2 regions of the Aeromonas sp. ASNIH7 genome follow, and region 1 is predicted to be linked to the other one. Evidence: riboswitches for the same ligand, from Rfam matches in the RefSeq annotation. Region 1 holds a riboswitch; the other holds the start of a gene.
What was found. A riboswitch is a leader RNA that binds a small molecule or an ion and turns the genes downstream of it on or off. The one in region 1 is predicted to bind lysine.
Positions count from the first base shown of each region.

Region 1 (7,469 bases):
AACTGCGCCTCGTCAACGATGAAGACATCGATGTGCCGCTTTGCGTGGCGCGCCTTGACCATCTCGAAGAGATCGCAGCTGTCGCTGAACACCTCCACTTTCAGCTCAAGACCGACCCTGGCACTGATGACGCCGGCACCGAAGCGATCGTCGATGGCGGGCGTCATGGCCAGCGGATACATGCCACGCTCCAGATAGTTGAAGTGGGCCTGGATGAGCTGGGTCGATTTGCCTGAGTTCATGGTGGCAAATTTGTAGTGCAGTGAAGCCATGATGGGGTTCCGAAACGGGAGTGATGGGGCGCATGCTAACCAAAGCCCCTGCCAAAACCAAGGGGCCCGCAGGCCCCTTGTTCTCTTATGCAACTGCCACGGCGCTATACGCCCGGGCTTTGCGCAAATGGTAACCGGAGAAGATCAGGAACCAGAGCCCGCTCACGGTGAAACCGGCCAGCGCGGAGTGCATCAGCCCCATCACCAGGTAGCCGAGCGCAGCGCCAAAGGCGATGGCCAGGGCATAGGGCAGCTGGGTCATCACGTGATCGATGTGATGGCAACCGGCCCCGGTGGCAGACAGGATGCTGGTGCTGGAGATGGGGGAGCTGTGATCCCCGAACACGGACCCTGCCAGTACGGCGGCCAGCATGGGCAGCATCAGACTGATGTCGCTGGCGGCCGCCATGTCGCCGGCCAGCGGCAGCATGATGCCGAAGGTACCCCAGCTGGTGCCGGTGGCAAACGCCATGGCGCAGGAGAGCACGAAAACCACGGCGGGCAGCACTTCCACCGGCAGATTGCCATTGGCCAGGGAGGCCAGGTATTTGCCGGTTTCCACATCGCGCACCACGGCGCCGATGGTCCAGGCGAACAGCAGGATGTTGATGGCGGGCAGCATGGCCATGATCCCCTGCGGAGCCGCTTTCATCCAGTTGCTTGCCCCCAGCTTGAGGCGCATGGCCAGACCGATGGAGACCACCAGGCTGCACAGGGCACCATAGACCAGGGAGGAGCCGACATTGGTGTTCTCGAAGGAGCCGAGCACGCTGAACGGCAGCCCCTTGTCGGCCAGCACCGCAGCCCCGGAGTCAATCATGAAATAGACGGTGGCCAAGGTCAGGGTCAGGATGGGCAGCACCATGTCAATCATGCCGCCATTGCTCTCCTCCGGGCTCTCCATGTCGAGCCCGATGGGGCGCCCCTTGGACTCGTCCCACAGCTTGCCCTCCAATGCCCACTGCTCATGCTGACGCATGGGGCCGATGTCGAGCTGGAAGGCGATCACCACCAGCACCATGATCAGGGTGAACACCGCATAGAGGTTCATGGGGATCATCTCGACGAAGGCGGAGATGGGGCTCTGGTCGGTCAGACCATGAGCCGCCATGATGCCGCCGACGAGGGCGATGATGTAGGCCCCCCAGGAGGAGACCGGCATCAGCACGCAGACCGGCGCGGCGGTGGAGTCCAGCAGATAGGCCAGCTTGGCGCGGGAGATCTGGAAGCGATCGGTCACCGGACGGCAGATGGCCCCCACCGACAGACTGTGGAAGAAGTCGTCGATGAAGAAGGCGAACACCATCAGACCGGTCAGGGACTTGGCACCCTTGCGGGTCTTGGCGCGGCGCTCCGCCCACTCGGCAAACGCCCGGGTCGCACCGGAGACGCTCATCAGGCTGATGAGGCCGCCCAGCAGCAACATGAAGAGGATCATGTTGACGTTGTCACGATTGAGCGCACCGTCGACCCAGAAGATCCTGAGCACGGTGTCGAGCATGTAATGCAGGGACGCAAGGGGAGAAAACTGGTTGAGCAGCAGGCTGCCTGCGACTATGCCCACCCCCAGCGACACCAGGACGCGGCGGGTGATGATCGCCAGCGCAACGGCCAGCAGGGGGGGAACGACGGACCAACCGGAGTCGGCGTAATGAACGATGTCCATGATCTCTTTGCACCTAAAGACAACAGGTGGAGATCTACCGAGAGGATCAAAGAAACAAAACCCATGGGGAGGGTATACTCCTCAGCCCCTTCAGGTAGCGCTCCATAGTGGATGACTATGGCAGTCCTGCACCTATTAGATGCAGAACCAGCAACCCGGTATGATGGCCTGGTCACTTCGGCGCCGACTCCTTTCATCGAGCATCGCAGGCATCACCCTCCGCTCGGTTACTCATAGGCAGCGCGCCTCTACTTAAAGGTATTCGCGCCACATTTTATCGAGCCGCCGGGTGATAGCAAGTTTTTTGATTAAATTTCAAGGTTTCTGTGGCACCCACATCTTCAAAGATAGTCAAATGGTTCATCAAAGACTCTACTGGCGATATTTTCATCTGACATGAACCCATTCGAAGATGCTGGCCCGTCAAACGGATAAAAATATCCTTCATATCTATTTCAAGACTTAATTTATCAGCCTAATTAATTATTTGGGCAGGCTTGACTTGGTGCCAAACACCCCTATAAATTATCGAAAAACCAGTTCTTCCCTTAATATTTTGCTCGCGTGGTAGCCAATATGAACGAATTTCTGAAAGTGCTGTTGAATATCCGTAGCCTGCGTGCAGTTTGCCGCGATTTGACGCTGGAACAACTGGAAGAAGGCTTGGAAAAGCTCTCCGCCATCGTCGATGAACGTCGACAAGATGAATCCGCCGAACGCCAGGCCCGTGAAGAGCATCAAAAGAAAATTGCCGAATATGCCGAAATGCTGAGGGCCGCAGGGATCGATCCCGCCGAATTGGTCAACACCGTGGTTCCCGAGAATACCAAGGTCAGCAAACGTGCGCCCCGCCCCGCCAAATATCGTTATCTTGACAATGGCGTGGAAAAAACCTGGACCGGTCAGGGCCGCATGCCCTCGGTCATTGCCAAGGCCGTTGCTGAAGGCAAATCTGTGGAAGCCTTTGCCATCTGACTGCAATATCAGGCCCCTTTCCACAGCAATAAAAAACCTCGCAAGGCGAGGTTTTTTATTGCTGCTTCGAGCGGTGGTCAGCCTCTGTCAGCCGCCTTGACCCAGAGGATCTCCGGGGTACCCGACGATACCAGCAGGTATCTGGCGATGGTGAAAAACCAGTCGCTCAGCCGGTTGAGGTAGGGCAAAACGGCCGGATTCACCCGCTCTACGTGGCTCAACCCAAGCAGCAGGCGCTCACAGCGACGGGTCAGGGTACGCACCACATGTGCCTGGGCCGCCGCCCGCGAACCGCTCGGCAAAATAAAATTGCGCAGCACCGGCAACCCGGCACTGTAGGCATCGATCTGTTGCTCGAGCCTGTTCGTCCAAGCCTCATTCACCTGCCACAGCGCATCCGTTTGCGATTCACTGGAAAATGCCAGCTCCCCGCCCAGATCAAACAGCTCCTGCTGCAACAATATGAGATCGGCCAGGAGTGTGCTCTCCCCGACGGGTATTTCAGCCATCAACAAGCCTATTTGGGAATTCAGCTCGTCGATGGCGCCATAGGTCTCGACACGTTTATCGTCTTTGGCCAAGGAAGTGCCATCGGCCAGTCGCGTGAGCCCCTTGTCCCCTTGCCTTGTATATATTCTCATTCTGACATCCTGTTAATAATGGGAATAATCATGGACTCGAGTCCATTGAGCTTTACCTCGTAGGCCAGTGCCAGAGACTGGCCCAGGATACCGGCCGGAAAACCGCTTCGCGCCATCCATACCAGATAGGGTTCGGGAATATCGATGATGCGCCGCCCCTTGTATTTCCCGTAAGGCATCTTGCTGGCCAGCATCAGCAAGATGCGCTCATCGCTGAGTCCATCCATATCAATCGATATTCAGGTATTTATGGGTCTGGATGGAGAGTCGCCAGTTACGGGCGATGCAGGTCGCCATGGCCAGCTCCGTGGCCCTGGCTTTCTGGCTGATGGGTTGCAGCGCAATCATCACATCGGGGCGCAGCCGGGCGGTGGCCAGCAGGGCATCCAGCTCCTCGATATGGTGCTCGGTGGCCACCGGGTGCTTGATCTCGTTGGCCCGCTCCAGTGCAGAGACCAGCACCGGCAACCCACCCTTCATGCCGATCTTGGGGGAAACAGTCACCCAGGTCTGCTCATGGGTCAGCACCTCGCTGGTCCCGCTGGTTTCGATCTGCACCTGATAACCCGATGCCACCAGGGCCGAAGAGAGCTCGCGCAAGTCGTAGAGGCAGGGCTCACCACCGGTCAACACCACGTGACGGGCCCGGTAACCGAGCCGGGTAAAGCTGGCCAGGATATCTTCCGTGCTCATCTTGCTCCAGCCGTCGGACTCATTGGAACGATCGAGCACCTCGCCAGGGGCCACCTCACGCTCGGGGTCCACCACCCAGGTGTGGCGGGTATCGCACCAGGGGCAGCCCACCGGGCAGCCCTGAAGGCGAACGAAGATGGCGGGCAGGCCGGTAAATACCCCCTCCCCCTGGATGGTCTGGAAGATCTCGTTGATTGGGTAGTGCATCTTGGTCACGACTTGCTGCAAAAGGGGCGGATTATACCCCAAACCCGGGCTAGGCACAGGCTCAGGATCCGCTTTTCTCGCCCAGTCCACTCTTCTCGTAAAGTCTGGCACGGATGCCGGTCTTGTCAGCCAGATAGTGATCCAGGCCACGGCGACGCAGCTCGCAGGCCGGACAGGCCCCGCAACCATCTCCCTGGATTCCGTTGTAGCAAGTGAGCGTCTGGTGACGCACGGTATCGAGGTGACCGTAATGATCCGCCAGCGCCCAGGTTTCGGCCTTGTCGAGCCACATCAGGGGGGTTTCGAAGCGGATGGGGCGATCCAGCCCCAGGGAGACCGCCTGATTGAGCGCCTTTACGAAGTCGTCGCGGCAATCGGGATAACCGGAAAAGTCGGTCTCGCACACCCCAGTGATCACCGCTTCGGCACCCACCTGATAGGCATAGATGGCCGCCAGGGTCAGGAACAGGATGTTGCGTCCCGGTACGAAGGTGTTGGGCAGGCCGTTCTCCTGAAGCTCGAAGCTCACCGGTATGTCGTCCCGGGTCAGCGCAGAGATGGCCAGCTCCCCGAGCATGGTCACATCCATTACCTTGTGGGCGGCGATCCCGAGCGCCGTCGCCAGATGGCGGGCGGTGTCAATCTCCGCCCGATGGCGCTGGCCGTAATCGAAGGTGATGGCATGCACTTCGTCATAGCGGGCCTGTGCCTGCACCAGACAGGTGGTGCTGTCCTGCCCACCACTGAAGACCACGACGGCTTTTTTCATGTTTTTCACTCCTCTGGGCAACTCAACGGCGGCGGCCTTGTGCAAAGTCATGCCACTGCCGGTTCAAATGGGTAAACAGGGTCATCAGCGGGGCGAAGCGCTCAGGCTCTCCTTCCCACCGGGACAACAGATGGTAGCCCGCTTCCAGGGTGGACAATGCCTCCTCAAAGGGCTTTTTGCGAATGGAATATTGTCCAGCAATGGCGCCGAGGGAGATCCGCGGCAACCCGAGCAGTGCAGGCGAGCTGTGCAACATGCGATAGGCTTTGCGCCAGGTGCCATCGAGGAGGATGAAGTGGGCTCGCACGGTGCGCCCACTTCTCAGGAGATGCTCCCTTGCCTCTATCAGGGTCAGGGCCTCCTCATCGGGCCACAGCACGTAGCACTGGACAGCGGGGTCGGCAAGCAGGGCATTGAGCCCTTCGTCGTCGGAAAAATCCTCTCCCACATGAATGCGTACATCGGTCAGGGACGCCGCCAGCAACGCAGCCGTCCCCTTGGGGTGACCTACTTCGGCAGGGTGTTGCAGAATATGGAGCGCAGCCAGGTTCGGCACCCGCTGAATATAATCGCACAGGCACGCTTTGAGGGCCCGGGTACAGCGTGTACAGTATCGGCTCTCTTTGTCGTTGGGCTGCTTCATGTTGTCAGGAAAATCGGGTCTGCTCTGGGTCATCGCGCTTTCGCTCGTCACTGCCTTGCTCTTTTTCACCGTGCCAAATCATCAGCTCGCCTTCGATCGCGACCTGATCGCCCAGGGCGAAGGGTGGCGCATCATAACAGGCAATCTGGCACACACCAATGGATGGCACCTGCTGCTCAACCTGAGCGGTCTGGCCGTGCTCTACAGCCTGTTTCAGGAGTACCTGACGGGATGGCGCCTGCCCGTGCTGTTGCTGCTGCTGGGAACGGCGGTCGGACTCGGCATCTGGTGGGGCTGCCCGCAAACCCAGTGGTACATGGGACTCTCCGGCCTGCTGCACGGCTTGTTCGTATGGGGTGCCATGCAGGACATCCGCTTTCGCCGTCACTCCGGCTGGCTGATGCTGGCGGGCGTCGCCATCAAGCTCGGTGTGGACTTTTACAGTGCCGGCGAGAGCCCTGTCTCCGCCTTGATCGGTGCCAGGGTGCACATCGAGTCACACTTCATCGGCGCACTCGCCGGCCTGCTGCTCGGCCTCTTCCCCATTCGTCTGGACACCCAGGCCGTCCACTCCTGAACTCCCTATAGGCAGGGCCAGCCCACGGCCAAAATGCAGCAGGCCGGATCTGGGATCCGGCCTGCGCTCATTCGCCCATTACGCCGTTACCGGCAAAGCTCGGCATTGATCGCCCCAAGCACGGCGGCGGGATCCGAGGACTGGGTGATAGGACGGCCGATCACCAGATAATCCGCCCCCGCCTCCACCGCTGCCAGCGGCGTCATGACGCGGCGCTGATCACCGGCAGCCGATCCGCTCGGACGAATGCCCGGCGTCACCAGCTTGAATTCGGCTCCCAGCAGCCCCTTCAGCACACTCGCCTCTTCCGCGGAGCAGACCACACCATCCAGCCCGGCCGCCTTGGCAAGGGTGGCCAGGCGGATCACCTGTTCTGCCGGCGTCACATCCAGACCCAGGGGCGCCATGTCGGACTGCTCCATGCTGGTCAGCACGGTTACCCCGATGAGCAGGGGCGCCTTGTCCCCGTATGGCAGCAACGCCTCTCTGGCGGCACGCATCATGCGTTCGCCACCGCTGGCATGGACATTCACCATCCAGACGCCCAGCTCCGCACTGGCCGCCACCGCCTTGGCGACGGTGTTGGGAATGTCGTGAAATTTCAGATCCAGGAAGACGTCGAACCCCTTGGCCACCAGTTGACGAACGAACTGGGGACCAAACAGGGTAAACATCTCCTTGCCTACTTTGAGGCGGCACTGGGCCGGTGAGATCTGCTCAATGAAGGCAAAGGCGTCGGCTTCGTGCTGATAATCCAGCGCGACCAGTACTTTGGGGTCTTGCATGTCACTTCCTATGGATTGTTATGCCACAGCCAGGCGCAGCAGAGCCGGGGCCCGGTTGCACGCTGGCATCTGAAATTCTTGGGTATCCGTGCTCGCCCGGGCGTGTTGGCCTCGCTGGCGTTTACTCCCCATCCAGCCCTCGGATCGGCTTGATGGTGCCCCACTGCCGGCAGGAAGGGCATTGCCAGAACAGCGAATGGGTGGCAAAGCCGCACTGACGGCACTTGTGGGTCGACTTGAT
Region 1 covers NZ_CP026226.1:4,798,281-4,805,749, forward strand. The annotation lists gene C2U47_RS22400 (thymidine kinase) at 1-272, opposite strand, end outside; gene C2U47_RS22405 (Na+/H+ antiporter NhaC family protein) at 358-1,938, opposite strand; lysine riboswitch at 2,026-2,197, opposite strand; gene C2U47_RS22410 (H-NS family histone-like protein) at 2,515-2,913, shown strand; gene C2U47_RS22415 (cob(I)yrinic acid a,c-diamide adenosyltransferase) at 2,991-3,554, opposite strand; gene C2U47_RS22420 (DUF3820 family protein) at 3,551-3,781, opposite strand; gene queE (7-carboxy-7-deazaguanine synthase QueE) at 3,783-4,454, opposite strand; gene queC (7-cyano-7-deazaguanine synthase QueC) at 4,516-5,223, opposite strand; gene C2U47_RS22435 (tRNA-uridine aminocarboxypropyltransferase) at 5,246-5,899, opposite strand; gene rrtA (rhombosortase) at 5,865-6,443, shown strand; gene pyrF (orotidine-5'-phosphate decarboxylase) at 6,530-7,228, opposite strand; gene lapB (lipopolysaccharide assembly protein LapB) at 7,350-7,469, opposite strand, start outside.

Region 2 (7,469 bases), 720 kb from region 1:
GTCAACCTGGTGGAAGAGGGGTTCGATCTGGTCATTCGCACCGGCTATCTGGATGACTCGAGCCTGATTGCCCGCCACATTCTCGACTCCCAGTGGGTCATCTGCGCCGCCCCCGCCTATGTGCGCCGCTTCGGGGCGCCGCGGGAGCCGTCAGACTTGCTCGCCCACAACTGCCTGCGCTACGCCTACCAGAGCACGGGGGCCTCGGAGTGGGCCTTCAAGGGGGAAGAGGGCAACTATCTGGTGTCGGTGTCGGGGAGCTTTTCAACCGACAACGCCGGCGCCCTGCGCAAGGCGGCGCTGGGGGGGCGCGGCATCGTCTATGTGCCGCGCTGTCTGGTCTATCACGACCTGATGCAGGGGGATCTGGTGGACTTGTTTCCCGACCGGGTGGGCAAGAAGCTCGGCATCTACGCCGTCTACCCCTTCACCCGCCAGCCGCCGCGCAAGATAAGGCTGCTCATCGAGCACATCCGCCAGCGCTATCTGGAGATTGGCCACTACTTCCTCTGAGGCCCTTGTCGGGCCTCAGAGGGCGGATGACGCCGCCTGACGGGAGAGAAACGCCAGGGACTGGCGGTTGAAGTGATCCGGCTGCTCCACGTTGCAGACGTGGCCGCACTTTTCGATGATTTCGAGGCGGCTGTAAGGGTCGCGGGCCACCTGCTCGCGCACCGGGGCGAGGAACATGTGATCCTCCTCCCCCATCACGTAGAGGGTGGGAATGGGCAGGGCCCGCTCGCGAAAGTAGCGCATCAGGGGGTTCACCTCGGTGGCGAGACGGAACCAGCGCTTGAACTCCTTCTGGCACAGCTTTCTGGCCTCGCGCACGAAGAGGTTGCGGGACTCCTGATGGTGCTGGCGCGGCATGATGATGAAGGCGAACAGGCGGTAGAGCCACATGTAGGGCAGGAAGTGCTGGCCGAGGCGACCAAGCTGCACCAGCACCCGGGAGCGGATGTCGAGACGCAGGATGGCGCCGCCGAGCACCATGCTCTTGACCCGCTCGGGGCGAAGCTCCGCCAGGTGGCGGATGAGGATGGTGCCAAGAGAGATGCCGACAAAATGGGCGTGGGGGATGCGCAGGTGATCCAGCAGGCGCAGGATATCCTCGGTCACGGCCCGAAAGCTGTAGTGCCCCTTTACCACCTGCTGCAGCTGGTTGGACTGGCCGTGACCGCGAAGGTCCAGCAGCAGCACGTTGAAGTGCTCCCGGTAGGCCCGCAACTGCTTGAACCAGATGGAGGAGCTGCCGCCCGCACCGTGCACGAACACCACCCAATCCCGATCGGGACCCAGTTCAAAGGTCTTGTGGTACAACATCTCATGGGCTCCCGGGGTGATGGGGGGTATACTCGGCGCGCATATTAACAGAAGGCTCACCCCGGTGAACATGCTTCCACCATGATCGGACCAGCCTGGAGTCCCCATGACCCTCGTTCAATTGCGTGAATTTTTGCTCAGCCAGCCCGGCGCCACCGAGGACACCCCCTTCGGCCCGGAGATCCTGGTCTACCGCATCGCCGGCAAGATGTTTGCCCTGGTGGACTGGCAGGCGGAGCCCCTCTCCATCAACCTGAAGTGCGAACCCGAGCTCGCCCTGCTGCTGCGGGAGATCCACCCCGAGGTGAAACCGGGCTGGCACATGAACAAGCAGCACTGGAACACGGTGACCCTGAGTGAAGGCCTGTCTGACGATCTCTGGCAGGGCTGGATAGTCCACTCCTATGAGCGGGTGGTGGCGGGTCTGCCCAGGGCGAAGCGGCCCCAGGCCCCCCGCGCGACCATCAGGGAGGGTTGATCCATGCCGTCTCTTTCTTCTCCTCGCATCGTCCCCCTCGAGGAGGCGCACATACCAAGGCTTTTGGATCTGTTCGAGCAGTCGGTACGCCGCCTGGGGCCTGCACACTATAGCCCGGAGCAGGTGGAGCAGTGGGCCAGGGGCGCCCATCACCCGGGGCTTGCCAGCCAGTTGCGCGAGCACCATGGCTGGGTCATCGAGCAAGACGATGTGCCCCTTGGCTTTGCCACCCTGAGCGATGACGGTCATCTCAGCCTGCTCTACGTGAGCGCGGATCATCCGCGCCAGGGGCTCGGCACCCTGCTGCTGGAGCGGGTGCTGGCAGCCGCCAGCCAGATGGGACTTGGCAGCCTCACCACGGAGGCGAGCGCCTTCAGCCTCGCTCTCTTCCTGCGTCACGGCTTCCTGCTGACCGGATTGGAGACGGTGGAGCGCGGCGGTGTCCAATTTATCCGCCATCGGCTCCACTGCCGCTTGCCATGACGGGTTCAGCCACTAAAATACGCACCATTTCCCCAAGGCAATGAAGAAAGGGCAGCCATCATGGTGGTAGAGAGCGACGGTTACATTGCGCTGATCGAGTATCTGGTAGAGAGTCTGGGTCTGTTCGAGAGCCAGCAACAAGGCGGCGGCGCCCAGACCATCGAGGATCTGGTGAGCAGCCGGGTGGCCGACAACCTGATGGCCATCTGCGAGCAGAACCCCCAGCTCGACCCCAAGGTGCGCTTCCTGATCATGCAGGAGGCCGATGCCGTGGTCGCCGACCTGGAAGAGGTGCTCTCCGCCGTCTGGTTGTCCGCCCCCAGCGAAGCCCAGCAAGCCTTCCTCATCGAGTTCATCGACCTCATCAAGAACCTGTTCGACAGCACCATCAGCTGACCCCCCCCTGCCGTGACGGCAAGGGGACGAGATGCAATGAGGCGAGGAGTGAGGCGGGACGCCCAATGAAAAGGGCCGCCTCATCGGGCAGCCCTGCTTGCTAGCATTGTCAATTCATCGCGCTTGTCAGAGTAATGAATTTCGGGGCAAAAAAATGTGTCTGGTCTTGGCAACCATCCGTGGTCGCTACCCTGTTGGTCAGCCAGGGTTCAGTTTAGTTCCCCACCTGACGCATTTTTTTCAATTATTTTTCATCACAATGACACGGGGGCCTGATGGCCCCCGTGGTATGCAATGACGCCTCAGCGATTCAGGCTGGGAGGCAGGCAGACGCCGATGCCCCCCAGGCCGCAATACCCCTCGGGATTCTTCTCCAGATATTGCTGGTGATAATCCTCGGCGTAATAGAAGGGGGCCAGCGGCAGGATGCGGGTGGTGATGGTGCGCCCGTCACCGCTCGCCGTCATGGCCTGCTGGTAGGCGGCCAGGCTCTGCTGGGCAATCGCCTCCTGGGTGTCGTCCCCGACGAAGATGACGGAGCGATACTGGGTGCCGATGTCGCCACCCTGGCGCATCCCCTGGGCCGGATCATGGTGTTCCCAGAACAGCTTCACGAGATCCCCATAGCTGATGACCTTGGGATCGAACACCACCTGCACCGTCTCGGCGTGGCCGGTCAGGCCGCTGCACACCTCCTTGTAGGTGGGATTGGGGGTCAGCCCCCCCTGATACCCGGCGGCGGTGGAATAGACCCCGGGCTGCTGCCAGAACAGACGCTCCACACCCCAGAAACAGCCCATGCCGAACCAGGCAAGCTCCATCCCCTCGGGCCAGGGCCCCTGGGTCGGGTGGCCGTTTACTGCGTGCACCTGGCCAATCTCCAGCGCTTCCCGCCGTCCCGGCAGCGCCTCTGCCGGTGAAATAATCTGCTCCATATGCCCTGTCCTTGTATAAAACCCCGCGCAATGCGGCTGACGAAAAGGAACACCGAAGATATCAGGTTATTAGCCCGGATCAACCAGGGAGCGGCCCCCGGGGCGACCCTCCCGCCCTCGCCTGCGTCTTCCCCTCCCCGCCCGCACTGGTCAAAATGGCGACAAAAAAACACCAAGTCGATATTTAGTCTTGATTTGTGAATTTATTTTCATATATTGGGCAAATTGCTGCTTTTTTATGGAATGAAACACGTGCGTGAACGCGAACCCAGCTTGGTCCATGCCTTTCGGCAATCCACCCCTTATGTCAATGTGCACCGGGGTGCCACCTTCGTCCTGATGATCGGCGGGGAAGCCATTTGTCACCCCAATTTCGCCAACATCGTCAGCGACATCGCCCTGCTGCAGACCTTGGGGATCCGCCTGGTACTGGTGTTTGGTTCGCGTCCGCAAAATGACGAGGCCCTGGCCCGCGCCGGCATCCAGGCCCAGTATCACAAGCGGATCCGGGTCACCGACGATGCCAGTTTCGCCATCATCAAGCAGGTGTGCGGCGGTCTGCAATACGACATCACCGCCCAGCTCTCCATGGGGCTCGCCAACACACCCATGCAGGGGGCCCGCATCAGCGTGGTGAGCGGCAACTTCGTCACCGCCCAGCCGCTGGGTGTGGATGACGGCATCGACTTCTGCCACAGCGGCCGGGTGCGTCGCATCGATGTGGAGGGGATCACCCGCCAGCTGGATCAGCACGGCCTGGTGCTCATCTCCCCCATTGGCTGCTCGGTCACCGGCGAGAGCTTCAACCTGAGCTCGGAAGAGGTAGCCCGCCGGGTGGCGGTGGATCTCAAAGCCGACAAGCTCATCTGCTTCAGCAGCACCCAGGGGGTAATGGACAGGCACGGGGAGGCCATCTCCGAGCTCTTCCCCGAGCAGGCCGAAGAGCTGCTGGTGGCGCTGGAGCAGGCGGGGGAAGAGATGTCAGGCACCGCCCGCTACCTGCGCGCGGCCATCGCCTCCTGCCGGGGTGGCGTACCCCGCTCCCACCTGGTGAGCTATCAGGACGACGGCGCCATGCTGCAGGAGCTGTTCAGCCGCGAGGGGCTGGGTACCCAGATCGTGCGCGAAAGCGCCGAGCGGGCCCGGGCCGCCACCATTGAGGACATCGGCGGCATCCTGGATCTCATCCGTCCGCTGGAAGAGGAAGGGATCCTGGTGCGCCGCTCCCGGGAGCAGCTGGAGATGGAGATAGACAAGTTCACCATCATCGAGCGGGACGGCCTCATCATCGGCTGCGCCGCGCTCTATTGCTTCATGGAAGAAGCCATGGCCGAGATGGCCTGCGTCGCCATCCACCCGGAGTATCGCAACTCCAACCGGGGAGACACCCTGATCGCCAAGGTGGCCGAACGGGCCAGGCGGCTCGGCATCCGTCGCCTGTTCGTGCTCACCACCCGCTCCATCCACTGGTTCCGGGAGCGGGGCTTCGATCCCCTGGAAGTCGAAGATCTGCCGGTGGAGCGCCAGCGCTTCTACAACTGGCAGCGTCGCTCCAAGGTTTTGTCCAAGACCATTTCGTAACTGATTGATCTTGTGCCTGGTTACCGTCAATTTTGTTCTTTTTTACGAACTCGATTGACAGTGCAATCCAGACCAAGGTATTTGTACATGCACGCCACCTGTCACAGGTGGCACCAGAAGAGGAGCGCTGCCCAGGCAGCCCAGGGGAGGACACCAGTGTCCGGTGAACTTGGGTCAGGGGGAGCAGCGCCGAGACGAGGCGAGTGACTGGACACCGCCACGTCGGCTGCGGGGGCTGAATCCCCCGGGTTGTCATCGGTAGTGGTCATCCCACACCGCGCCCCACTTGGGGCGGGTACGGGATGGGCTCTGCAGGTGGAGTGCTTCTGGCCGGGATCCTCGCGTTTTCCTGCCATTTTTTGCCTCCTCCTCTCTATTTGCCCGATGAAACCGGATTTTCACCTTGAGACAGGAGTATGCAATGAACCCGATCAATGTCGCCAAGTTTGGCGGAACCAGCGTCGCCAATGCCGCGGCCATGAACCACTGCGCCGACGTGGTGCTGGCCAATCCGGCGACCCGGGTGGTGGTGCTGAGCGCCAGCGCCGGCGTCACCAACCTGCTGGTGAGCCTGGCTCAGGGTGAACTGGACGAAGCCGGACAGGATGCCCAGCTTGCCAGGCTTGCCGACATCCAGCTGGCCATTCTGGCCGCCCTTGGCAACCCGAGCGACGTGAGCGCCCTCATCCATGCCCAGCTCGGCGACATTCGCACCATGGCCCGTCAGGCCAGTCAGCACACCGACGCCGAACTCGCCGATCGCCTCATCGCCTGCGGCGAGCTGATGTCCACCCGTCTCTTCACCGAACTCCTGCACCAGCGCGGGGTCAAGGCCCAGTGGCAGGATGCGCGCCAACTGCTGCGCACCGACAGCCGCTTTGGCAAGGCCACCGTGGATCTCGCGGCGACCCGCGCCCTCTGCCAGCAGGCGGTGGGCCCGTTGCTGGGTGACAGCCTGGTCATCACCCAGGGCTTCATCGGTGCCGACGGCGATGGTCGCACCACCACCCTCGGCCGTGGCGGCTCCGACTACAGCGCGGCCCTCCTGGCCGAGGCACTGGACGCAGGCAGCATCGAGATCTGGACCGACGTGCCCGGCATCTACACCACGGATCCCCGCCTGGTTACCCGCGCCCGCCCCATCCCCGAAATCAGCTTCGTGGAGGCGGCGGAGATGGCCACCTTCGGCGCCAAGGTGCTGCACCCGGCCACCCTGCAACCCGCGCTGCGCCAGGACATCCCGGTGTTCGTGGGCTCCGCCAAGGACCCCGCCGCCGGTGGCACCTGGATCCGCGCCACCACCCGCAGCAACCCGCTGTTCCGGGCCGTGGCCCTGCGCCGCCAGCAGGTGCTGGTGACCCTGCACAGCCTCAACATGTTCCACGCCTACGGCTTCCTGGCCGAGGTGTTCGGCATCCTGGCCCGTCACCGCATCTCGGTGGATCTCATCACCACCTCCGAGGTGAGCGTCTCCCTGACCCTGGATCACACCGGCAGCCAGAGCAACGGCGAACCCATCCTGAACGACAAGGTGCTGGCGGAGCTCGGCCAGCTGTGCAAGGTGGAAGTGGAGACCGGCTTCGCCCTGGTGGCGCTCATCGGCAACCGCATGAGCGAGGCGGCCGGGGTGGGCAGCCAGGTGTTCGACGCCATCCGCGAGCACAACATCCGGATGATCTGCTACGGCGCCAGCGCCCACAACCTCTGCTTCCTGGTCAAAGAGGACGAGGCGGGCCACATCGTCAACTGCCTGCACCGGGAACTGCTCGACTGAGTCGCCCCAGCGCTGGCACACAACGAGCCTCCTCCGCCCCATCACACCCGGGGCGGCCTTCCCCACTCAGCAAAGAGGGGCGCCGCGGCGCCCCTCTTGTCACTCTTCTTCCACCATCAGCTGGTGACCAGGGTAGCCCGGGTGGGCAGCAGATTGGCCCGGATCTGCTCGCGCAGCCCTCCCAGCCGTTGCAGCAACCCGGCCTGACCGAGCCCCGCTTCGTCAGGGGCCAGATTGTCCACCAGGGCCGGGAAGTGCTCCTGTACCGCCTGCTCCAGCCAGTCGAGGCGGCGCAGGGTGAGCGGGCCGCAGCTCTTGCCGCTGAGGTCGTCCAGGATGTCGAGCCGATGGCTGCGGTACATGTCGCGCCACCAGTTGGCCGCCAGCGCCTCGTCGCTTGCCAGCGCCGCACTCCACTCCCCCACCAGTCCCTGCATCCGCGCCAGCACGGGGGCGCTCGCCCCCTCCCGCGACAGGTATTGCAGCTCTCCCCTGGCCC
Region 2 covers NZ_CP026226.1:4,078,204-4,085,672, reverse strand. The annotation lists gene C2U47_RS19250 (LysR family transcriptional regulator) at 1-513, shown strand, start outside; gene C2U47_RS19245 (alpha/beta fold hydrolase) at 529-1,323, opposite strand; gene C2U47_RS19240 (MmcQ/YjbR family DNA-binding protein) at 1,430-1,801, shown strand; gene C2U47_RS19235 (GNAT family N-acetyltransferase) at 1,805-2,284, shown strand; gene C2U47_RS19230 (DUF3802 family protein) at 2,345-2,680, shown strand; gene msrA (peptide-methionine (S)-S-oxide reductase MsrA) at 2,983-3,615, opposite strand; gene argA (amino-acid N-acetyltransferase) at 3,868-5,196, shown strand; lysine riboswitch at 5,306-5,530, shown strand; gene lysC (lysine-sensitive aspartokinase 3) at 5,618-6,970, shown strand; gene C2U47_RS19210 (hypothetical protein) at 7,087-7,469, opposite strand, start outside.
Region 2: it holds a riboswitch for lysine, as region 1 does, so the genes downstream of both, lysC (lysine-sensitive aspartokinase 3) here and C2U47_RS22405 (Na+/H+ antiporter NhaC family protein) in region 1, are expected to answer to the same signal.